DNA from 2 places in the Saccharothrix sp. DSM 118769 genome. Region 1 is predicted to be linked to the other one. Evidence: predicted binding sites of a transcription regulator. Region 1 holds the regulator's gene; the other holds the start of a gene.
What was found. The regulator HspR, encoded in region 1, represses chaperone genes until heat shock. The targets are predictions, from matches to a motif close to ANNTTGAGTNNNNNNNACTCAANNT.
Positions count from the first base shown of each region.

Region 2: the regulator HspR is predicted to act here: its motif matches at 1,400-1,424, upstream of lon (endopeptidase La).

Region 1 is NZ_CP193627.1:9,532,403-9,535,807, forward strand. It holds gene ACRAKJ_RS41070 (FAD-binding oxidoreductase) at 1-585, shown strand, start outside; gene ACRAKJ_RS41075 (hypothetical protein) at 748-990, opposite strand; gene ACRAKJ_RS41080 (heat shock protein transcriptional repressor HspR) at 1,160-1,588, opposite strand; gene dnaJ (molecular chaperone DnaJ) at 1,585-2,757, opposite strand; gene grpE (nucleotide exchange factor GrpE) at 2,776-3,405, opposite strand, start outside.
Region 2 is NZ_CP193627.1:8,319,911-8,323,315, reverse strand. It holds gene lon (endopeptidase La) at 1-1,388, opposite strand, end outside; gene ACRAKJ_RS35170 (SAM-dependent methyltransferase) at 1,543-2,343, shown strand; gene ACRAKJ_RS35165 (patatin) at 2,377-3,405, opposite strand, start outside.

The DNA.
Region 1 (3,405 bases):
GAGACGCCCCAGCGCGCCCGCCTGTGGCGCTACTTCACACCGGCCAACGCGCCGCGCGACGACGGCATCATCGAGTTCCACATCCGCTCGGTCGAGGGCGGCTGGGTCAGCCGGTCGATCGTCGGGCACACGCAGCCCGGCGACGTCTGGCGCATCGGCCCGCCCATGGGCCGGCTGTCGGTCGACCGGAAGTCCGGGCGCGACGTGCTCATGGTCGCCGGCGGCACGGGCGTGGCGCCGATGCACGCGATCATCGACGAGATGGCCAAGTGGGGCGAGAACCCGCGCGTGCACCTGTTCATGGGCGGCCGGACCCGCGAGGACCTGTACGACCTGGACAACCTCCAGCGGTTCGCGATGACCAACCCGTGGCTGACCGTCGTGCCGGTGCTGGAGTCGGACCCGGGCGCGCGGGGCGTGGAGCAGGGCACGCTGGCCGACGTGGTCACGCGGTACGGGACGTGGCAGGACCGCGACGTGCTGGTGTGCGGGTCGCCGTCGATGATCCGCGCCACCGTGTCGCGGATGCTGGTCGCCGGGACGCCGCTGGACCGGATCAAGTACGACCCGTTCACGCTGGACTGACCGCTCCCGTCCTCGGCTCCGCCCCGACTACGCCCCCGGCCCTGGCGACGGCCTTGGCCCTGGCGGCACGGGCGAACAGCCGCGAGCAGGCGAGGAGCGGCGCGCAGGCGAACAGCCGCGAGCAGCGGCGCACAGGCGGCGGGGCCTGGGCGGCAGCGGCGGTCAGCGGGTGCGAGCGGCCGGGCTGGGATCGGCCGGGCTGGGATCGGCCGGGCTGGGATCGGCCGGGCTGGGATCGGCCGGGCTGGGATCGGCCGGGCTGGGATCGGCCGGGCTGGGATCGGCCGGGCTGGGATCGGCCGGGCTGGGATCGGCCGGGCTGGGATCGGCCGGGCTGGGATCGGCCGGGCTGGGATCGGCCGGGCTGGGATCGGCCGGGCTGGGATCGGCCGGGCTGAAGATCACGGGCCGGGGATGGCCGGCTGGGGTGGCTGACCGGGGTGGGCCGGCGGTGGGTGGGGATGGTCGGGTGGTGCGTCGCGGGGTTCCTCATGTGCAACCGAGTGGCCGGACCCCCGTTTACGTACACCTCAGGGCCGATGATCACCCGATCGTGTCGCCGCCCCCGGTCTGATCAGCGCTTCTTCGCCGGCTTCCAGACCACCAGGGCCGTCTCGTGCCGCACCGGCACGAGGTCGCGCCGGTACGACGCGTGCACCGAGGCCGCCGCGTGCTCGGCCGCCGCCAAGGCCTGCGCCAGCTCCTCGGTCAGCTCCTGCACCCTCGTCCGCAGGGCGCCGACCTCGTTCTCCAGCTCGATGATGCGCTTGACGCCCGCCAGGTTGACGCCTTCCTCCTGGGACAGGCGCTGCACCTCGCGCAGCAGCACGATGTCGCGCATCGAGTACCGCCTGCCGCCGCCCGACGTGCGGCCCGGGGAGACCAGGCCCATGCGGTCGTAGGCGCGCAGGGTCTGGGCGTGCAGGCCCGACAGCTGGGCGGCCACGGAGATGACGAAGAACGGCGTGTCCTCGTCGGTGCCGGGCGGGAACGGGAAGCTCACACCGACCTCTTCTCCAACAGGGCGTTGAGCTCGGCGCGCGGGTCGTGCTGAGCGGTGGCCGAGGCGTAGTTCTCCAGTGCTTCGCGGGCGTCGGCGTCCATGTTGTTGGGCACGGCCACCTGGAGCGTGATGAGCAGGTCGCCGACCTGCCCGTCGCGCCGGGCGATGCCCTTGCCCTTGGCCCGCAGCACGCGCCCGCTCGCCGTGCCGGCGGGGACCTTCAACGTCACCTTGCCGTCGAGCGTGGGCACGGTCAACGTGGTGCCGAGCGCCAGTTCGGGGAACGTGACGGGCGTGGTGAGGGTCAGGTCGTTGCCGGTGCGGCCGAAGACGGGGTGCGGCGTCACGTGGACGCGCACGAACAGGTCGCCCGCCGGGCCGTTGTTGCGGCCGGGTTCGCCCTGGCCGGCGAGGCGGATGCGCTGCCCGTCGTCGACGCCGGCGGGGATGCGGATGGTGAGGGTGCGGGTCTTGGTGCTGACGCCGTCGCCGCCGCACTCGGGGCACGGGTCGTCGATGAGCCGGCCGGTGCCGCGGCAGTCGGCGCACGGCTCGCTGAACGCGAACGCGCCCTGGCTGCGGGTGACGAGGCCGGCGCCGCCGCAGTTGGTGCAGGTGCGGGGGGACGTGCCGGGGCGGGCGCCGGACCCGGTGCAGGTGCCGCAGGTGGCGGGGCTGGCGAGCCGCATGGGGACGGTGGCGCCGCGCACGGCCTCGGTGAAGTCGATGCGCACGTCGGTCTCGACGTCCTCGCCGCGCCGGGGGCGGGTGGCGGACGCGGTGCCGCCGCCCCGGCGGTTGAACAGCCCGCCGAGGAGGTCGCCGAGGCCGCCGCCCATGCCGCCGGCCTGCTGCTGCCGGTTGAACAGGTCGCCGACGTCGAACCCGCCGCCGCCACCGGTGCCGAAGCCGCCGGGGAACCCGCCGCCCCCGGCGAAGAGGCGGCGGGCTTCGTCGTACTGCTTGCGCTTCGCGGCGTCGGACAGCACGCCGTACGCCTCGGAGACGGCCTTGAAGCGCGCCTCGGCCTTGGCGTCACCGGGGTTGGCGTCGGGGTGGAGCTCCCGCGCCAACTTCCGGTACGCCTTCTTGATCTCGTCGGCCGAGGCGTCGGAGGAGACGCCCAGTTCGCGGTAGAAGTCCTTCTCGATCCAGTCCCTAGCGCTCATCGGACGCCGCCCCCTTTCCTAGTCCTGCTGGTCGTCCGCGGCCGGTGCGGCCGCGGGCTCGTGGTCGGTCACCGCGACCAGCGCGGGCCGGAGCACGCGCTCGCCGAAGCGGTAGCCGCGCCGGAGCACGGCGGTCACGGTGGGTCCGCTGACGTCGGGTGACGTGCTGTGCTGCACGGCCTCGTGGACGGACGGGTCGAACTCCTCGCCGTCGTGCCCGAACGGCTCCAGGCCGGTGGCGTGCAGGGCGTTGACGAGCTTGTCGGCCACCGCCTTGAACGCGCCGGTGAGGTCGCCGTGCGCGCCGGCCCGCTCGATGTCGTCGAGCACGCCGAGGAGTTCGCCGGCCACCTGCGCCTTGGCGTTGGCCACGACCGCCTCGCGGTCGCGCTCGACGCGCTTGCGGTAGTTGGCGTACTCGGCGGTGAGCCGCTGGAGGTCGGCGGTCCGCTCGTCGAGCTGGGCCTTCAGCGCGACGGACGGGTCGTCGGCCACCTCGGGCGCCGCGTCGGGCGTCACGTCGGACACGGCCTCGGCGGGGGCCTCCGGGGCCACCTCGGGGGTGGTCCCGGAGGTCGGGGCGTCCTCGACGTCCAGCGTGCCGGACGCCGGGGCGTCCTCGGGGGCGGCGTGGCGGCCACCCCCGTT
Region 2 (3,405 bases), 1.2 Mb from region 1:
AGCTCCACCTCCAGGTAGTGGTCCCGGAACGTGTGGTTCTGCGCCGGGTCCAGCACCTCCAGCAGCGCCGCGGTCGGGTCGCCCCGGTAGTCCGCGCCGACCTTGTCGATCTCGTCGAGCAGCACGACCGGGTTCATCGAGCCGGCCTCGGAGATGGCCCGCACGATCCGGCCGGGCAGTGCCCCCACGTAGGTGCGCCGGTGGCCGCGGATCTCGGCCTCGTCCCGCACGCCGCCCAGGGCGACCCGGACGAACTCGCGGCCCATGGCCCGCGCGACCGACTCGCCGAGCGAGGTCTTGCCGACCCCGGGCGGGCCCACCAGGGCCAGCACCGCGCCGGACCGCCGCCCGCCGACGACGCCCATGCCGCGGTCGGCGCGCCGCCGCCGCACGGCCAGGTACTCGGTGATGCGCTCCTTCACGTCGTCCAGGCCCGCGTGGTCGGCGTCCAGCACCGCCCGCGCGCCCGCGATGTCGTAGTTGTCGCTCGTGCGGTTGTTCCAGGGCAGCTCCAGGACCGTGTCCAGCCACGTCCTGATCCAGCCGACCTCGGGCGACTGCTCGGAGGTCCGCTCCAGCTTGTCGACCTCGGCCAGCGCCGCCTTGCGCACGTGCTCCGGCAGGTCGGCGCCCTCGACGCGGGCCCGGTAGTCCTGCTCCTCGGTGACCGGCTTGCCGTCCAGCTCGGCCAGCTCCTTGCGGATCGCGGCCAGCTGCTGGCGCAGCAGGAACTCCCGCTGCTGCTTCTCCACGCCCTCCTTGACGTCCTTGCGGATCGTCTCGGCCACGTCCAGCTCGGTCAGGTGCTCGCGGCCCCACTCCAGCAGCTTCTCCAGCCGCTGCGCGGTGTCCGGCGTCTCCAGCAGCCACACCTTCTGGGTGTCGCTCAGGTACGAGGCGTAGCCCGCCAGGTCCGCCAGCGCCGACGGATCGTCGACCTGCTGCACCGAGTCGACCACCTGCCACGCGCCGCGCTGCTGGAGGATCGTGGTCACCATCGCCCGGTACTCGCGGGCCAGCTCGCGGGTGCGGTCGTCGGCCGGCGGCACGTCGGCGACGGTCGCCTCCACCCACAGCGCCGCGCCGGGGCCGGTCGTGCCGGTGCCGATGCGCACGCGCTCCGTGCCGCGCACCACGGCCGCCCGCTCGCCGCCGGAGAGCCGCCCGACCTGCTCGATCAGCGCCAACGTGCCGACCTTCGCGTACTTGCCGTCCAGCCGGGGCACCAGCAGCACCTTCTGCTGACCGCCCGCGGCGGTGGCGGCCTCGATGGCGGCCCGGGCCTCGGAGGTGGCGTCCGAGCCGCTCAACCGGATCGGCACCACCATGCCGGGCAGCACGACCACGTCGTCCAGCGGCAGCACCGGGAGCGCCAACGTCTCGCCCATGATCTCCTCCAAAGTTGAGTCTGATTGGCTCAACCAAGGTGAGCCCGGGTTTGTTTCCGGTAGGTGTTCGCCCTGAGCGAGCGTCCATTCGGGGGTTGTGCCCGGTTTGGCGCGCGACGACGATCACGCAGTCGGCTGACGAGGAGATGTGCGCATGGAGCAGGCGAGCTGGGTCCCGTCCTCGGTGGACCTGGACCGGCCGAGCGCGGCCCGGATGTACGACTACTACCTGGGCGGGTCGCACAACTTCGCGGTCGACCGCGAGGCGGCGAAGTCCGTCGAGCAGATCTTCCCCGGCATGCCGGGCGCGGCGCGCGCCAACCGGTCGTTCCTGCGCCGGTCCGTCCGGTACCTGCTGGACCAGGGCATCGACCAGTTCCTCGACCTGGGCTCGGGCATCCCGACCGTGGGCAACGTGCACGAGATCGCCCAGCAGGCCAACCCGCTGGCGAAGGTCGTCTACGCCGACGTCGAGCCGGTCGCCGTCGCGCACAGCACGGCCCTGCTCGCGGACAACCCGCTGGCCAGCGCCATCCAGGCCGACCTGCGCGACCCGGACTCGGTGCTGGACAACGACGAGGTCAAGCGGATGCTCGACTTCGACCGCCCCATCGGCCTGCTGATGGTGGCCGTGCTGCACTTCGTGCCCGACGCGGACGACCCGAAGACCGCCGTCACCCGCTACCGCGAGGTCCTGGCCCCGGGCAGCCACGTCGCCATCTCCCACGCGAGCTGGGACGGCATCTCGGCGGAGGGCATCGAGGGCGGCGAGCAGGTCAACGCCATCTACCGCAAGACCGACAGCCCCCTGGTGCTCCGCTCGGGCGCGGAGATCACCGCGTTCTTCGAGGGCCTGGACGTGGTCGAGCCCGGCGTCGTGCCGCTGGCCGAGTGGCGCCCCGACTCGGACGACGCCTACATCAGCGCCTACGCGGGCGTGGGCCGCAAGCCCTGACCCGATGAGCCCCGGTCGCGCCGCCGGTCCCGGTCACTCCGGCGGCGTGAGGCGGAGGTCCGGGTCCACCGGCGGCTCGCCGTCGAACGGCCCGTCGGGCACCGCGCCGAGGGCGTCCAGGGTCAGGCCGATCCGCGCCGCCTCCGGGTCGGTGCCCGCCGGCGGCGTCGCGAACCAACCGTGCAGGTCGGCGGGCACCTCGTAGCGCGCGGTCAGGTCGCGGTAGAGCGCGGCGCGCTCGTCGACCTGCGCGGCGAGCTGCCGGTACTCGCGCATGGCCAGCCGCATCCTGATCCACCGGTAGCGGTCGGTCTTGGCGGCGTCGTCCTCGGTGAAGCGGGTGCGCAGCAGCCTGCCCGCCTCCCGGCCCCGCTCGGCCAGGGCCCGGACGGTCTCCGGGCGCATGAACAGGTTCGTGCCGCCCTCCGCCGCGCCGACCCGGACGTGCGCGATGCGGCCCCGGTAGCCCGGCAGCGCGGACTGCATGGTGTCGCGCCACCCCAGCACCGTGTCGAGGATCGCCGTCGCGAAGTGCCGGACCCGGTCGACGCCGCGCCACGGCGTGCCACTGGTGGACGCGTCCTGCTCGGGCAGCCACACGTCGCGGTCGTCGCCCGGCGGGTACGGCTGGAGGCTCAGCCCGAACGTCGGCCAGCGCGGCAGCAGCACGTCGAAGAAGTGGATCGGGAAGTTGCTGGTGATGCCGCCGTCGGAGAACCAGTGCACCCGCGGCTCCGGTTCGGCGCGCACCAGCGGCACGGCGGCGATCAGGCCGGGCAGCGGCATGGACATCCGCACGGCCAGCGCCACCGGCAGGTCGCGCGGCAGGACGTGCACGGGCTCGTCGTCGTGCAGGGGGCAGCGGTGCCCGGTGGGGTCCTGGCCGAGCCGGTCCACGGTGCGCGCCGGCAGCACGCGGGACAGGCAGCGGCGGCAGAACAGCCACGCGTCCGCCGGTTCGGTGAACGGCAGCCGGTAGGGGCGGCCCTCGGACAGGTCCGTGGTCATCAGCACGAGGTTCGTGGTCAGGTCGCCGAACGTGAGGTCGGTCGTCCCGGACAG